4 regions of the Vibrio sp. B1FLJ16 genome follow, and region 1 is predicted to be linked to each of the others. Evidence: predicted binding sites of a transcription regulator. Region 1 holds the regulator's gene; each other region holds the start of a gene.
What was found. The regulator CRP, encoded in region 1, controls carbon source genes, mostly activating them, when cyclic AMP is high. The targets are predictions, from matches to a motif close to TGTGANNNNNNTCACA.
Positions count from the first base shown of each region.

Region 1 (4,506 bases):
GGTTATATTAATAAGTCCTCACATGGATGCTGAGGGCATAAAAGAGCAGTTAGGTATGACACAATTTTTTGCAGCCGCAGGGATAAAAAACCCGCACCTTCAGACCCTTCTTCCGCGCTTTATACGTAAGAAAGCGCTGTTTACTCCAATCTGGCAAACGCTGGATACTTCCGATGGTGATTTTCTTGACCTCGCCTGGAGCGAAGATCCGGACAAAGAACTGGCTCATCACAAACCAATTTTCATTCTTTTTCATGGTCTGGAAGGTTGCTTCTATAGCCCTTATGCCAATGGACTGATGAATGCATTCGCACAGTCAGGCTGGCTTTCAGTAATGATGCACTTTCGTGGCTGCAGCGGCAAACCGAACAAAAAAGCCCGTGCTTATCATTCTGGTGAAGTAACAGATGCGCGGCATTTTCTTGAACACCTTGAACAACGTTTCCCAAATAATCCCAAAGTCGCAGTGGGTATTTCCCTTGGCGGTAATATGCTGGCGAACTACCTGGCGCAATACCGTGATGACCCAATTCTTAAAGCGGCATCCATCGTGTCTGCACCACTTGACTTAGCCGCATGTGCTAACCGGATTGAGCAGGGTTTTTCTAAAGTCTACCGACGTTACTTACTCTCATCGCTAAAACGTAATGCTTTACAAAAACATAAATTACTTCATGGTGAGCTGGCACTCTCCTATAGCTCAATCAAACGCGTTACGCGCTTACAGGAATTTGATGATTTGATCACTGCGCCTCTGCACGGTTTTAAGGATGCTCACGACTATTACACCCAGTGCTCTGGCTTGAGCAAGTTACAGCAAATCAAACTACCAACGCTGATCATTCACGCTAAAGATGACCCGTTCATGACTGATGACGTGATTCCGAAATTTGTCCTGCCAGACAACATAGACTACCGCCTGTATGATCATGGCGGACATGTTGGTTTTATCTCTGGGACTGCTCTAAAACCGAAATTTTGGCTGGAAGAAGCTCTACCATCGTACTACGAGTGCATCGCCGCAGATCAGCTTTGTGCTGAATCAAAGCGTAAGACGCTATAAAATAGCCATCCATCATAAAATTCAGAGGTATTTATGATTATTCCTTGGCAAGATATTGCGCCAGACACACTGGAAAACCTGATTCGTGAGTTCGTTCTCCGTGAGGGAACAGATTACGGCACGGTCGAAGTTTCCCTTCAGGACAAAATAGACCAGGTAAAGTCTCAGCTAGAGAGCGGAGATGCGGTCATCGTATTTTCTGAACTGCATGAAACTGTGGATATTCAAACAAAAGCAAAATTCTAGGGTCTGTTTATCTTTCGTGGTGAATTTTTGTTCGAGATAAAAGCGTTTTAATCGCGGCGAGAGGTTTGTAGCCTAGTCATTCTAAGCAAAAGACCTCTCAACAAAGAGTAAAACGCTTTTAGCCGAACCCTTCGGGCAGCGTTTGTGGCTCCTCTCTACTGCGTTATCGGCTTATCAGGTAGAGTAACTACATTTCAAAGCCTCTGCCTTGTATATAGAACCCACAAACTGCTGCAAAAATCACCTCAAAAGGTAAATAGCCCCTAGCCCCTTCACACTTTGCCGTCGCTCGCCCGATGACAAGCCATTGTTACGTGCTATAGTGGGTTAACATCTGTGCAGCAGACATCTGCTGCATAATTCAGGAAAGCAATTTTCGACAAGGTTTGTCATGTCAGCTAAACACCCTATTATTGCGGTTACCGGTTCATCAGGAGCCGGCACAACCACTACATCTGAAGCCTTTCGCAAGATGTTCAATATGATGAACGTCAAACCTGCATGGGTTGAAGGTGACAGTTTCCACCGCTTTACACGCCCAGAAATGGACATCGAAATTCGCAAAGCGCGTGAGCAAGGCAAACATATCAGTTACTTCGGACCACAAGCCAATGACTTTCCCGGTCTGGAAAAGTTTTTTTCTCAGTTTGGCTCAGATGGTACAGGCAGCATACGTCGCTATCTGCATACGTTTGATGAGGCAGTACCCTACAATCAAATGCCGGGTACATTCACACCCTGGCAAGACTTGCCAGAAAACAGCGATGTTCTTTTCTATGAGGGATTGCATGGTGGTGTCGTGGACGGCGAGGTCAATGTCGCACAGCACGTCGACTTCCTGATTGGCATGGTGCCGATTGTAAACCTGGAATGGATTCAGAAGTTCGTCCGCGATACTCGCGACCGAGGCCATTCCCGGGAAGCGGTCATGGATTCCATCGTGCGTTCGATGGATGACTACCTGAACTACATTACACCGCAGTTCTCGCGTACTCATATTAACTTTCAGCGCGTCCCGACCGTGGACACATCTAACCCGCTTAACGCAAAAGGCATTCCGAGCCTGGATGAGAGTTTTGTCGTAATCCGGCTGCGCGGGATTAAAAATGTCGACTTCCCTTACCTGCTGGCCATGATTGATGGTTCTTTTATGTCGCGCCACAATACTATCGTCGTACCGGGCGGGAAGATGAGTTTTGCGATGGAGCTCATTGTGAGGCCTATCCTACAACAACTGATAGAAACAGGAAAAATCGGCTAAAAATCTCGCTTTCAGAATGTTTACTTTTCATACTGTGATTATGTGCACAATTTTGCGTAGAAAATACCAACAGTGGCACGATTAAAATCAAGAAATCATCCTCGAAAAAGGATACTATTTCTTACCGAAACACAAGAGAGCTTGCAGCATATAAAAAGTGCTCTTATTCTAGTAAGCCTAATTCAGGCTTAGCTAAAATATGGATAGCGCAAGCGTACCCTGCAGAGGAAGTGAGATATTATGGTTCTAGGTAAACCTCAAACCGACCCAACATTAGAGTGGTTTCTTTCACACTGTCATATTCATAAGTACCCATCAAAGAGCACGCTGATTCACGCGGGTGAAAAAGCTGAAACGTTGTACTACATCGTTAAAGGTTCTGTTGCGGTTCTTATCAAAGACGAAGAAGGTAAGGAGATGATCCTTTCTTACCTAAACCAAGGTGACTTTATTGGTGAACTTGGTCTATTCGAGGAAGACCAAGAGCGTACAGCTTGGGTTCGAGCTAAATCTCCTTGTGAAGTTGCTGAAATTTCTTTTAAGAAATTCCGCCAACTTATCCAAGTAAACCCAGACATCCTGATGCGTCTTTCTGCGCAGATGGCTCGTCGCCTTCAGGTAACCAGCCAAAAAGTGGGTGACCTAGCGTTCCTAGACGTAACTGGTCGTATCGCTCAGACGCTTCTGAACCTTGCAAAACAACCAGACGCGATGACTCACCCAGATGGCATGCAAATCAAGATCACTCGTCAGGAAATCGGTCAAATCGTTGGCTGTTCTCGTGAGACAGTAGGCCGTATCTTAAAGATGCTGGAAGAGCAGAACCTGATCTCTGCGCACGGTAAAACTATCGTTGTTTACGGTACTCGTTAATCTCTGATTCGAATAACGTAAATAGAATAATAAAAGCCACCAATGGCAACATTGGTGGCTTTTTCTTTTTGAGTAACATACTGATTAGGAAGTTTAATTCCAATCACAGTAAATAAGTGATCAGAAATAGCGTAGAAAAAAATGCTTGAGAACAAGGCGAAAATTTTCGATAAGTAGTTATTCTACAATCAACTTACTTTGAAACGAAAAGTTAACGCAGTTATCGAGTATTTTAGCAAGCTAGAATGACCAGTTGTTTACTACGATTGGTATCACTCCCAACAGCATCACTATTGGGAATTGAATAACGCTCTCAGTTAGCCATTCGTGCTTTCAAAGATTTTGTCTGCCGATGCAGCAACAAAGCCCGGGTAGAGTTCACCATTTTCCATCGAGTAACGTTTAGCAAATTCGTAAAAGCCCCCCGGAATGGTTTCAGAGCCTTCAGTAAAGTTAACCGATACTTTATCTGCCATAGTTGAAGATTGCTCCAGCAACACTTCTGGTGAGCCCTTTACTTCACCACCTGACTCATTAATCACAAAGCCAGCCTGACGCAGGTGATCATTCACTTGCTTCACTTCATCATGCTGATTGAGCTGATTCACACTGACCGTGAAGTGATTCGCACCGTAGCCATGTGCAGCAAGCCAGGAAGCGTACTCACTCTCTTTCGCTAGTGTCTGATAATCGGCAAAACTCAGATCCCACAAACGGCCGCCATGCAAAAATGCGCTACCCGCGAGTTTATCTGCATCCACCTGCTCAACCAGCTTCGCCACAATCGCTTGCAGCTCCGCAGAGCACTCTTCTACCTTGAGCTCACTAATGAACACTTTAGGCTGTTTTGGATCTGGGTGCTCGTAGTGCTTGGCAACCAGTTTCTTGCTCTCAAACAGATAATCACCACATGCCTTGTAGCCTATCGCCAGAAACGGCTTCGCCAGCGTCTCAATACCAAGAGGCTCGACATTGAAGGTGCGCAGAGCAATATGGTCATTGATTAACGGCTCATCTTCTTGAAGAAGTTGATGAACTTTTGCAGCAGAAGGACAAAGACGTT
Region 1 is NZ_HG992749.1:2,782,644-2,787,149, forward strand. It holds gene KHN79_RS12700 (hydrolase) at 56-1,063, shown strand; gene KHN79_RS12705 (YheU family protein) at 1,097-1,309, shown strand; gene KHN79_RS12710 (phosphoribulokinase) at 1,701-2,570, shown strand; gene crp (cAMP-activated global transcriptional regulator CRP) at 2,811-3,443, shown strand; gene KHN79_RS12720 (DUF1338 domain-containing protein) at 3,761-4,506, opposite strand, start outside.

Region 2 (4,506 bases), 1.3 Mb from region 1:
GCACCAACTAAACCAGTCTCTGACATTACTCAAGCGAGTGTAGATTCAACAGAAGGTACCTGTTGCAGTGGCGGTGGTTGTGGCACGAACCCAACCGAAGAAGAAGCCCCCGCAAGGGCGTATGTTTCCTCTGTTCGCAACAGTTGGATGGTTTCCGACATGGACTGTCCTTCATGTGCATTAAAACTCGAAAAAGCGATTACCAGCTTAGATGGAGTGAGTAACGCCAAAGTGTTGTTTGCCACTGAGAAGCTGGTGGTGGATTTTAATGTTCATTCACTTGCCTCTGTTATTGAGCAGACCGCCCGTCAGACAGGTTTTCCTCTTTCATCTCTGGATAAATCAAATAAGAAAAATGAAGCCAAAGGATGGATTACTCTTGTAACTGATAATCTGCACATCCTCTCCATCGCTGGCTCTATGTTGGTTGCGGCTACTATCTCTGATATTAACCCGCAACTTAGCGCCTGGATATTTACCTTAACCTGTTTGATCGGCCTGTTTCCCATCGCGCGAAAAGCCCTCAAACTGGCGAAAGGAGGAACACCGTTTGCGATTGAAACTTTGATGAGTGTGGCAGCGTTAGGTGCATTGTATTTAGGAGAAACCGCTGAAGCGGCCATGGTGTTATTGCTTTTCCTTATTGGTGAAAAGTTAGAGGCATACGCATCATCTCGAGCACGAAGCGGTATTCAGGCTCTGATGGAATTGGTTCCAGAGAACGCGAAACTAGTTGAAGGTGGTGTGCGAAAAGAAGTGCCGGCATTACAGCTACAGCCAGGTGATGTTATTGAAGTTGCTCCAGGCGAGCGATTACCTGCCGACGGCGTGCTGATGAACTCACTGGCTAGTTTTGATGAAAGTGCGTTAACCGGTGAATCCGTTCCCGTAGAACACGACGAGGGCGGCAAACTAATGGCAGGTGTTGTCGTCGTCGATAAAGTGGTTCAAGTACAAGTGACGTCTCGACAGGGCGACAACGCGATAGATAGAATTCTGCATTTGATCGAGGAAGCCGAGTCACGCAAAGCTCCGCTTGAACGTTTTTTGGATAAGTTCAGCCGCTGGTACACACCATTTATGATGCTGATTTCGCTGTCTGTGGTTGTCCTTCCTCCCTTAATGTTCGCTCAACCATGGGAGACGTGGGTTTACCGAGGTTTAGCGTTACTACTGATTGCATGTCCATGTGCTCTGGTTATCTCAACGCCTGCTGCGATTACCTCGGGATTAGCGGCTGCAGCACGTCGCGGAGCGCTAATTAAAGGTGGGGCGGCATTAGAGCTACTAGGTAAAGTAGAGTCTGTCGCTTTTGACAAAACCGGTACGCTTACTCAAGGCAAGCCGCAAGTCACCGATGTAGTGGCATTCGGAGTAGCGGAAGAAGAGCTTCTTAGTTTGACAGCTTCAGTTGAATCGGGGTCGAGCCACCCACTAGCAATATCGTTGGTAAGTAAAGCCAAAGAGTTAGGTATCACTATTCATGAAGCCAGTGAAAAAACAGCTCTGGTTGGCTCCGGTTTATCGGGGATGGTCGATGATCGGTTGGTTCAGGTTGTTGCGCCTTCAAAAGCGAATTTTCAACTTTCTCAGTCGCTTGAAGAGCAGGTTAATCATTTAGAAGGCTCAGGTAAAACCCTTGCTGTTGTCCTAATGGACGAAGAGATCATTGGTTTGATCGCGTGGCAGGACATGTTGCGTCAAGATTCGTATGATGCGGTACAAGCACTGAAAGCGTTGGGGATCTCTTCGGTGATGCTGACCGGAGATAACCCGCGCAGTGCAGAAGCGGTCGCGAATCAAATCGGGATAGATTATCGGGCCAGTTTGTTACCCGCAGATAAAGTACGCTACGTCGAAGCATTGTCTAAGAAGCATACTGTTGCAATGCTCGGGGATGGTATTAATGATGCACCCGCGATGAAAGCATCCAGTATCGGTATTGCAATGGGAGGAGGAACCGACGTTGCCCTTGAAGCCGCAGATGCTGCACTGACTCATAACCGGTTGTCAGAGCTGCCTGTTATGATCGAATTGTCACGGGCAACAATGAATAATATTCGGCAGAACGTAGCGCTAGCTCTAGGCCTTAAAGGTGTGTTTCTTGTGACTAGTCTGTTGGGTATTACCGGGTTATGGGTGGCTGTGTTAGCTGACAGCGGGGCGACGGCTCTAGTGACACTTAATGCGTTAAGGCTGTTACGTTTTAAGTCAAAACAAATATAGTAATGAAACAAAGTTGCACTATATTTAACCCGAGATATTCAAGTATCTCGGTTTTTTATATTCAATGCTCAACATTTTCCAACTCAATGTTACAAAGGTTATATCCTGCCTTGTCATATGCAATATGATTAAAACATGGTTCGTTATGTGATGTGGATCTGCTTTATGTGAAAGTGTTGTTTGTTTGCATTTAATTTGCGTGACATTGGTCACTATATATCTTCTTAAGGTTCGTTACAGTGCGTTTGTACCCAACCACTGATTAATGAGCTTATTGTTGAAAAAATAAGCCATAACAAGGAGCGACTTATGTCTCAAGCTGTATTCCATCTAGGTGTTACTGAAGCTGATCTTAATGGTGCGACTCTAGCCATCATTCCTGGTGATCCTGCACGTGTTCAAAAAATCGCGGAGCAAATGGAGAACCCAGTATTCCTTACTAGTCAACGCGAATACACGCTATACCGAGCAGAGCTAGATGGTAAGCCAGTTGTGGTTTGCTCAACAGGTATCGGTGGCCCATCTACTTCTATCGCAGTTGAAGAGCTGGCACAGCTTGGTGTGCGCACATTCCTGCGAGTTGGTACTACTGGTGCAATCCAGCCGCACGTAAATGTTGGTGACATGATCGTGACGACAGGTTCCGTTCGTCTGGACGGTGCAAGTCTGCACTTTGCACCAATGGAATTCCCAGCAGTTGCTGACTTTGAAGTTGCTACAGCAATGAAAGCGGCAGTAGAAGAGTCGGGTGCTACGGTTCATATGGGTGTGACAGCTTCAAGTGACACTTTCTACCCGGGTCAGGAGCGTTACGATACGTTCACAGGCCGCGTAGTTAAACGCTTCCAGGGCTCAATGCAGGAGTGGCAGGACATGGGCGTTCTGAACTTCGAAATGGAGTCAGCAACTCTTCTGACAATGTGTGCAAGCTCAGGTCTTAAAGCTGGTTGTGTAGCGGGCGTTATTATTAACCGTACACAAAAAGAGATCCCGGATCATTCAACTCTGAAAGAGACAGAAGCTCGCTCAATTAAAGTGGTTGTAGAAGCAGCGCGTAAAATGCTTTAATTCTTCTGTTGTTGACGGAAAAGTTTAGAAAAGCCAGAGGTTATCCTCTGGCTTTTTTCATGTTTATTTGATGCATACCCATACAATAAAAAAGCAGCGATTATGCTGCTTTTATGTGTCTGACTCGATTAAACTTCGTCTGAACCGCCCGCGGCTTCAAACCAGGCCGTCAGGTGCGTTTTAAGATCTTTTAGTTCATCAGGGCCAATCAGTGCTAAGCCCAGATCTTCTGCACGCGTAATGTCGTTGTGGCGCAGAGGACGGAAGCTGACCAGCATAGCTCTTGCTTGCAGGCCGCCTAACAGGTCACGCAGCGATTCCAGCTTGTACAGTGTATCGTCACCGTCATCACGCATGCCTTTCGTTTTACACTCAATGATGTGCAATTTGTTATTTACGACTGTTGCGACATCCAGCTCATTACGAACTTCACTTTCTCCAAGCTTACGGTAAACCTGAACGTTCAGAGAGCGATCCTGGATTGTAGGCATGGTGTCCTGGATTTGTTTCACAGTACTGTTAACAAGGGTTTCCAGCCACTCACCGTTAGAGAAACGACGTGCATCTTCGTTGGCAAAGGTCAGAATACCATCTTCATACGTCGCAATTTCTGCTTCCACAAGGTCTGTCAGTAGCATGTTCAGCTCACGATAACCTTGTTGTTTTTCTGATAGTTCAACATCCAGCTTTTGTTCCTTACGACACGTTGTCGCAAGGTAATTAAGTGTTGCCAGACCTGGGCCAAGCTCAAGCGCATTTGATGCCCAGCGCTCTCCTAGCTCGTACAGCTTTTTGTCAAGAAGTGGCGGCAAATCCACATCCTGGAACTCACCCCGAGCACCAAAAATGTTCAGATAGTCAGCAATTGTAATGTGGTCTTCTACCTGGGTGTCTTCTTTACCGTCAGGGTACAGCCAGCATAGCTTGTCACTATTTGGCTCAACCACAAAGATTGGCCAGTGATAGGTGCGAAATACCTCATAGACAGAAAGCAAGCGGTGGCGAAGACCACAACTGGCATTGAGCTTTACGCTTTCCCCGCGATCGTGAAGGTCTTTTGCCAGTGTCTGGATAGACTGTTTAATCAAAGAAGTATTGACTACGGAAGGGATTTCAAAAAATTCGGAGGTGATCTCTCTCTGAGCTAACACATCACTCAGACGATTGAATACATCCTTCTGGTTAGAATCACCAATAAAGACAATGTGCGAG
Region 2 is NZ_HG992749.1:1,020,444-1,024,949, forward strand. It holds gene KHN79_RS04705 (zinc/cadmium/mercury/lead-transporting ATPase) at 1-2,226, shown strand, start outside; gene udp (uridine phosphorylase) at 2,536-3,294, shown strand; gene KHN79_RS04715 (DUF1887 family protein) at 3,423-4,506, opposite strand, start outside.
Region 2: udp (uridine phosphorylase) is a predicted target of CRP. The motif match lies at 2,425-2,440, and genes of this name have one in related genera.

Region 3 (4,506 bases), on a different replicon from region 1:
ACTCAAGTGCTTTTTCTGGTTGGTTGCTGTTCATTGCAACCTGAGCAAGTAACGCATTGGCTTGGCCTTGATAGCCGACATCCAGCTCAATATTGCGCTTATTATGTTCGGCTTCCGCTTCTTCAAGTAGCTGACCTACCTGATTGTAACGGTGCTGACTCTGCGCCAGCCATGCACGAAGCATGGTCAGCTTCGGATGGCTGAACAGCAGTTCTGCATCAAGCTGATGAATCGCGTTTTCCAGCGTGCTTAACTCGCCTTGGTTAAACATTTTCCAGCCAAACTCATTTAGAATTTCGACAACCAGATCTTTATCGTTTGATTTTTGTGCATGGTGAATCGCCTGGTGCGGCGATTTTTGTTTTAACCAGGCCAGAGCGGCATTACGGTGCAGATCTTTTTCTTGCTGAGGAATCCGGGCTTGACGTTCGTGAGATAAAAACTCTCCGAATAAATTGTGGAACCGGAACCAGTTATGTTCGCCCTCAAGAGGGTAGATAAACAAGCCGTAGCGGTTCAACGATTCAATCATACCAAGTGCATCTTCGCGCTGAGTCAAAGCAAATACTAACTCATCGTTGAAATGATCTAATACTGAGACTTGCATCAGGAAGTGACGAGTTTCGTGATCGAGAAGATCAAAGACTTCTTCTACCAGGTAATCCCATAAATGCGCGTGGTTGAACTGGGAAACTGACTCAACAGTTTGCGCCAGGCTACGTTTTTGATGCTGTGCCTGCAATGCGATAAGTTGCAGTGCAGAAGGCCAGCCTTCAACATACGTTCTCAGGCTGTTTGCCATGTCTTCATCAATACCATCAGCGATACGCTGGTTAAAGAAACGGGTGGTTTCTTCCGTATCGAACGCCAGCATTTCGTTACCGATTTCAATCATCAAATCGCGCACACGAAGATTCGCCGTTCCGAGTGGTGGCATAGCACGACTGGTAACAACGACGGTCAGGTTATCTGGCATGTGCTTTAAGAAAAAGCGCATGGATTCATGAATTTCATCATTAGTGATCAGGTGGTAGTCATCAAGAACGATGTAACATTCCTGGTGAAAGTCAGCCATTTCCGCGAAAAGCTCACTATATAAAGAGCGCAAAGAGGAAATCTGACGCTTTTCTGCCAACTTTTGAGCATTAGCGCAACTGAAATTGGTTGCTTTGTTCAGTGCCTGTAACAGGTAATTGACGAAACGAAAGCCATCATTGTCACTATCATCAATGCTGTACCAGCCAACATTAGGCTTATCTGACAGCCACTGTGCTGCCATCGTCGTTTTACCGTATCCGGCAGGAGAGCGAAACAAAACCAACTTGTAATAAGGCGCTTGTTGCAGTAAGTCCAGCACTCTTGGACGCACAATAGCGTTGTGTAACCGACCAGGTCGAGTGAGCTTAGATGGAATCCACATTAGTAATTATGTCCTTAATTTATGTATACCTAAATGACTTCAAGGTCCTTATACCAATCTAAATAACGACGGAATCATTCTTACTGAACGATACAGCTGAACTTGTTTTCAGCGGTCCATGTCAGTTAGTCGGCTCTGGCTCATAGAGCGTGTAAGCGCTGTAATGGCGTATACAGAACGGACTTCAAAGTTACTTAGGTATAAAAGCTAGCGATAAATGGATAAAGATTATAAGTTTTGCAAAACGTTTGGGATGGTACGACATCAGAAATGTAGCTTACTTTGATCCACTTCCTAATTCCTTGTGGAATTGAGAAATGATACTAACTACGCCCTTGTTTTGTGATTTTTATCACGAAAATGCACTCTGAAGTCATTGCCAAGTAATTTGTCTGCACGATATTTGGAAGAGTTTCATCTTTCTCAATCGGGTTATTGTGATCGCTAAGACAAATTTTACAACCTAACTATTTCGTGCTCTAAAAAGTGTCATGCGTAAATCTCAGACTATTCTCACAATTGCACGTGATCTAAATCACTATCAACTGACGCAGTTTCAGCTTTGTTGAGATTTAGATCACTAACCGTTCGCGGTAACCCCCTCTACTCCCCCATTCCTCCTCCTTCGAAGGAGGAGAATTGGGAGGATGTTTATTCACACTGCTAAATGCACGATGTATGGCAGATGAATTACTAAAAGACGTGAGAATTTCTTAATGAAACCTACACAACAGAAAAATTTTGACAAAAAGTCGTTCCAAGACAGCGTAAAGAAACACCTTTCAGTAACTTACGCACACACAGTAGAAAACGCAGATAGCCGCGCATGGTACCTTGCAATGGGTCGCGCATTGGCAGAGCTAACTACTTTTGATTTGCTTGCTACTGAAGAAGATCCAAAAATCAAAGGCGCGAAGAGCGTTAACTACCTGTCGTTAGAATTCTTGATCGGTCGTCTGACTGGTAACAACCTAATCAGCATGGGTCTGTACGAGCAAGTAACAGAAGCAATGGCCGAACTTGGTCACAGCCTGACTGACCTTCTTGAAGAAGAACGCGACCCGTCACTAGGTAACGGTGGTCTAGGTCGTCTGGCAGCATGTTTCATGGATTCATGTGCAGCACAAGAATACCCAACAGTGGGTTATGGCCTACACTACGAGTACGGTCTATTTAAGCAATCATTCAAGGATGGCCGTCAGCAAGAAGCACCAGATGCATGGTGTGGCGTTGAAGGTTACCCGTGGGAAGTGGCTCGTCCAGAACTTGCTCAGGAAATCGGCTTCTACGGTCACGTTGAAGTAGTGAATGAGAACGGTAAAGAAGTTCGTAAATGGGTTCCTGGCATGACAGTAAAAGCGATGCCTTGGGATCTACCAATCGTAGGTTACGAATCAGACACGGTTTACCCGCTACGTCTTTGGGAATGTCAGGCAATTGCACCATTCTCACTAGAAAGCTTTAATAATGGTGATTACTTCGAAGCTCAGCACGCACTGATCGACGCAGGTAACATCACTAAAGTGCTTTACCCGAACGACAACCACGAGAAAGGTAAAACACTTCGTCTAATGCAACAGTACTTCCACTCTGCTGCATCAGTACGTGATATTCTACGTCGTCACGAAGCGGCGGGTTACACACTAGCAGACCTACCTAAGCAAGAGACGATTCAGCTTAACGATACGCACCCAACAATTGCGATTCCTGAGCTAATGCGCATCCTTATGGATGAGAAGGGTCTGACTTGGGAAGCGGCTTGGGAAATCAGTTCGCACACATTTGCGTACACTAACCATACGCTACTTCCAGAAGCACTAGAGACATGGCCAGAGGCGCTAATGCAGCACCTACTTCCACGTCACATGGAAATTATCTTTGAAATCAACCACCGCTTCCTGCAAGAAGTTCGTGCAATGTGGCCTGGTGACGGTGAGAAGCAAGCTAAGCTTTCTATCATCGAAGAAGGTTTCCACCGCATGGTGCGCATGGCTAACCTATGTGTAATCGGTTCTTACGCAGTAAACGGCGTGGCAGCACTTCACTCTGAATTGGTTAAGAAAGACCTATTCCCTGAGTTCCACGAAATGTACCCAACTCGTCTACACAACGTAACGAACGGTATTACTCCTCGTCGTTGGTTGAAGTTCTGTAACCCAGGCCTGTCTCAGCTAATCACAGATAAGATTGGCAACGAATGGCCAGCGAAGCTTGAGCAACTTTCAGGTATCGCGAAGTTTGCAACTGACGAGAAATTCCAAAAAGAATTCATGGCAGTTAAGAAAGAGAACAAAGAGCGCCTGGCTAACTGGGTGAAAGAGCACATGGGTATCGAGCTAGATACAAATGCAATCTTTGATGTTCAAATCAAGCGTCTGCACGAGTACAAGCGTCAGCACTTAGACCTGCTACACATCTTGTCTCTGTACCACCGTATCCTTAACGAGCCTGGCTTCGAGTGCACACCACGTGTATGTATCTTCGCAGCGAAAGCCGCTCCTGGTTACCACCTGGCGAAAGAAATCATCTTCGCGGTTAACAAGATTGCAGAGAAGATCAATAACGATCCTCGCATCGGTAACAAGCTGAAAGTGGTATTCATCCCTGACTACCGTGTGAGCATGGCTGAAATCATCATCCCTGCGGCGGATGTATCACAACAGATTTCTCTAGCGGGTAAAGAAGCTTCAGGTACTGGTAACATGAAGATGGCGCTTAACGGTGCCCTGACTATCGGTACGATGGATGGTGCGAACGTAGAGATCCGTGAAGAAGTGGGTGACGAGAACATCTACATCTTCGGTCTGGATGTTGAGGGTGTGAAAGCAACTAAAGCTGCTGGCTACAACCCTTACAACTACTACAATGCGGATCACCTGCTGAAAGCATCTATGGATCTTCTGACAGGCGAAGAGTTCACTCCGGGTCAACCAGGCCTGCTGCGTGCAACATTCGATAGCCTACTAGATGGCGGTGACCCATACCTATGTCTTGCAGATTTCGCATCTTATGTGAAAGCGCATGAAGATATGGGCCAGCAATACAAAGACCAGGCTGGTTGGGCTAAGAAAGCCATCCTTAATACT
Region 3 is NZ_HG992750.1:1,554,361-1,558,866, reverse strand. It holds gene malT (HTH-type transcriptional regulator MalT) at 1-1,420, opposite strand, end outside; gene KHN79_RS20980 (glycogen/starch/alpha-glucan phosphorylase) at 2,137-4,506, shown strand, end outside.
Region 3: KHN79_RS20980 (glycogen/starch/alpha-glucan phosphorylase) is a predicted target of CRP. The motif match lies at 1,945-1,960, and genes of this name have one in related genera.

Region 4 (4,506 bases), 1.4 Mb from region 1:
AAATGGGCCAGTAACAAAATTGGATTCCACCTGGAAGATGTGAATCCGTTATTGCCTCAGTACTGGCATCATACCAATCCGAAACGAGAAGATACGGTCTTGGTTCCGCTCTGTGGTAAGTCTGAAGACCTTGTATGGCTGGCAACCAAACATAACGAAGTGATTGGGGTTGAGTTAAGTCAAATTGCGGTGCGCGCTTTCTTTGCGGAGCATTTTTATACTCCGACGGTTACACCGATAAGCGGCATGCACGAACTCTATCAGTTCGATGAACTCTCGATTTACACCGGAGACTTTTTTACCGCACCTGTGTCTCAAGCAGATATTGTTTATGATCGCGCAGCGTTAGTTGCGCTGCCGCAAGAAATGCGAGAAGAGTACGCGAGCCGTTTACAACAGCTTCTCAATCCGGGAGGTCGTATTTTACTTGTGACACTCAATTACGCTCAGCAAGAAATGGCGGGTCCTCCATTTAGTGTTCCGGTTAACGAGATTGAACAATTGTTCTCTGATTATAAGGTAACGTGCCTGAACGTGGATGAAGCAGATGAGAGTCATCCGAAAATTGCTAAGCAGGGCCTGAATCGTTTCTCTGAAGAAGTGTACTTAATCGAAGCTTAGTGATTTTTGGAGCTAGTGGGTGAAGACAAAAAAGCGCAGTTTACTATTTTCTTTATTAGGAACTAGTAGCTGCGCTTTAGTGATTCTAGAGTTTTAACGAGAGTAATCTAGTAAATGATATTTACTTTAGATGCACTTTCTATCGCGTCCTGAACTGACTCTTGCGTGTTCTCACGACGAGTGAGTACAACACCTAAACGACGGCGACCATCGATTTCTGGTTTTCCGAACAGACGAATTTGCGTTTGTGGTTGTGCCAGAGCTTCAGACAGGTTATCAAACCGAATGTTCGTTGAAGTACCTTGACCTAGGATGACCGCTGATGCTGATGGGCCATACTGAACGATTTGATTGATTGGCATACCTGTGAACGCACGCACATGCAGCGCAAATTCAGACATTTCCTGAGAAATCAGCGTAACCATACCTGTATCGTGTGGGCGAGGAGAAACCTCGTTGAAGATAACGTTGTCACCTTTCACAAATAGCTCAACGCCAAAAATACCGTAACCGCCTAGCGCATTAACTACCTTCTCAGCTGCGTACTCTGCCGCTTTTACTGCGTTTTCTGACATTACTTGTGGTTGCCATGATTCACGGTAGTCACCATCTTCCTGGCGGTGTCCGATTGGCGCGCAGAAATGAACGCCATCAACAGCGCGTACGGTTAGCAAGGTGATTTCGTAGTCGAAATCAATAAAGCCTTCAACAATTACACGACCAGCACCAGTACGACCGCCTTCTTGTGCATAATTCCACGCTTTTTCAATATCGCCTTCTGTTTTGATAACGCTTTGGCCTTTACCAGATGAACTCATCACTGGTTTAACAACGCATGGGATACCTACGAACTCTACTGCAGCTTTGAAGTCATCGTAGTTATCTGCAAATCGGTAAGGAGATGTGGTTAGTTCAAGTTCTTCCGCCGCTAAACGGCGAATACCTTCACGGTTCATTGTGAGCTTAGTCGCTTTCGCTGTTGGAACCACATTTAAGCCTTTCGCTTCTAGTTCAACCAGCTTGTCGGTAGCGATAGCTTCAATTTCCGGTACAACGTAGTCAGGTTGTTCTTTGTTGATGATCTCTTCTAAAGCTTGACCATCCAACATATCAAGTACGTAGCTGCGGTGAGCGACTTGCATTGCTGGTGCATTCGCGTAACGGTCACAAGCTATGACTTCTAAACCAAGTCGTTGGCATTCTATTGCTACTTCTTTACCAAGTTCGCCAGAGCCTAAAAGTAATACACGGGTAGCATTCGCGCTAGTTGCAGTACCGAACATATTGTTCCCTTACAAAATATATTGATACCAATCTTATGTAGATAAGTGGTCATTCTAGCTTGTTAAAATGCTCGATAACTGCGTTACCTTTTTCGTTAACAAAGTAGTTTGATTGTAGAATAACTACTTATCGAAAATATCCGCCTTGTTCTCAAGCATTTTTCCTACGCTATTTCTGAACACTTACGTACTGAGATTGGTATGATGAGACAGAATTTTCAGGGGATCATACTGATTTTTTTCTGCAAAGCAAACGTTTGCGTAAGGATTTTTGCCAATAAAAAAGCTCTACTTGTTGTAGAGCTTTTGTCGACTTGGCTGCGTGACTTACACGTTAACGAAACTTAGTGGAATGTCTGGGTTAAGTGCTTCCAGTGTCGATTGCGTGTCAGCCAGATGGCTAATCTTACCTTCTGAGTTCTCAACCAGAGCTGCGGTTTTGATCTTATCGAACGTTTCGCCTGCTAGCAGAACCTGAATCAGCGCAACCTGAAGAGGAGGAAGGCTAGGATTGAATGCCGCATTTTCAGCGTATGCACCTTGGAAAACTCGGCCATCAGTAAGCTCTAACGCTAAACCACTAAGGTTATTGGTGTAAGGAGCATGGCTCATGTTCATTGCGTCGACAGCTTTTTGAATCAATGTGTCACTGTCGTCACAGCCGAACTGATGTTTAACCTCTGCCATTAAGCCTGATGTGATGCCCAGATCTGCAGGGCCGAACGCTTCAGGAAGGTACTCGTGCAGTGATTTCTCTTCACGTTCTGGCAGCTGTACTTTTAACTCTTTGGCTGTAGAAAGCTCATTCATGAACTGACGACAGTGACCGCAAGGGCTGAAGTTAATGGTAATGTCCGTCAGGCCGCGTTCACCTTTCATCCAAGCATGGCTGATTGCTGATTGCTCGGCGTGAACGGTTTGACCTAGCTGAACACCAAGGAACTCCATGTTTGCCCCGAAGTAAAGACGCCCTGAAAGGCCGCGAACAATTGCGCCAACATAGAATTCAGAAATAGGAGCGTAAGAATAAGCAGCAGCAAAAGGAAGCAGAGCGACACGCAGCTCTTTATCTGATAGGCCAGTAGCGGAAAGTAACTGTTCAAACTGCTGTACTGAAAGAGTGGCATCAAAATCATCGGCTAAGACGATTGGAGCAAGTTGGTTTGAAAGTGCTTCAGGAGCGCTTGCTAGCGCTTGTTCAATGCGACTTTTCATGTGGAATCCTTGTTATTGCATGGACAGTTATTCTATGCAAAGTAGAGAAATGTTCTGTGCTTTAGATCACGGTATGTGCTGCAAGTAATTTCTTCGTTACACAATTAGAGTGATGTCACACATGTATTCGATTGCACAGGCGTTGAGTGTTAATCGCGTCTCATAAATATATCAACTCAAACGTATATACCCAAACAATTGAAGATCGTGTGTTACGACAATTAATGGTCGAAGCTGTCAACTAAGCTTATCGAGACATGGCCAAAGTAGAGAGTAGGGAAAGGAAACTATTCGGCCTGCAGAGAGAGGAGGCAGGCCGAGTATTATTGACTATTGGTAGAACCAGACTGCTAAGGCGAAAAAGCTCGGAGCCAAAACAGAAGTGATAATGCCGCACAATACTAGTGCCAGTGATGAAAATGCTGCGTCAGCGGGTTGTTTCTCTACACAGGTCGCTGTACCAAGAGCGTGTGACACGGTACCCATAGTAAGGCCGCGGGCAATAGGGTGCTTAATACCAATGAGGTTATAGATTGGGTAGGCGATGATCGCGCCCAGCAAACCAACCAGAAGAACCATTATTGCAGCAACCGCCGCTTCTCCGCCAAGATGACTGGAGATTTCCATCGCGATAGGGGTGGTTACAGATTTACCTACTAGACTTGCGATTAAACTAAGCTCGGTATGGAATGCCACGGCAATCAAGGTCGTCGTCATCATTGACATCACGCTGCCCAGAACACAAGCGAAGAAGATAATACGCCAGTTTGCTTTGATTTGCGGAAGCTGTTCATAAAGTGGATAAGCCAACGCCACTACCGCAGGCTGTAATAAGAAGCTGAACACTTCATTGTCGGCGTAGTAAGTATCAAAGGGTACCTTTAAATACGTCAGCAATGGAATGATAACCGCGATACTGATAAGTAGCGGGTTCACAAGTGGGTGGTTGGCCTTAACTGCAATTTTTCGGGCAATAAGGAAAACGACAACAGTGAGGATAATCCACATATCAGTGCTTCTCCTTAAGCAGGTAATCTAACAGCCACGCCAAACTTACTAAAACGATCAATGTTCCACCTACTGCGCTTGCCAAAATAGGCAAGGCGTTGGCAAATAGAAGGTCGAAATGCTGCATAAGGCCGACACTAACAGGAACAAACAACAAAATCATATAGCGTATGAATAGAGTCGCGCCGGGTTTGACCCATTCAACTTTGACGATGCCAATGACCATAGTAAAAAACAAGATGAGCATGCCGATGACACTGCCCGGAACAGAAATGTCAGTGAACTTTTGAATAGTAACTCCGATACCAAGTGCGCCCATGATGAGAGAGAGGGAAATAAGCAGTTGGATCAGGTGTAATAATCGATCTTTTATCATTTT
Region 4 is NZ_HG992749.1:1,368,864-1,373,369, forward strand. It holds gene KHN79_RS06205 (thiopurine S-methyltransferase) at 1-621, shown strand, start outside; gene purT (formate-dependent phosphoribosylglycinamide formyltransferase) at 729-1,904, opposite strand; gene cdd (cytidine deaminase) at 2,232-3,119, opposite strand; gene KHN79_RS06220 (CidB/LrgB family autolysis modulator) at 3,450-4,127, opposite strand; gene KHN79_RS06225 (CidA/LrgA family protein) at 4,129-4,503, opposite strand.
Region 4: cdd (cytidine deaminase) is a predicted target of CRP. The motif match lies at 3,224-3,239, and genes of this name have one in related genera.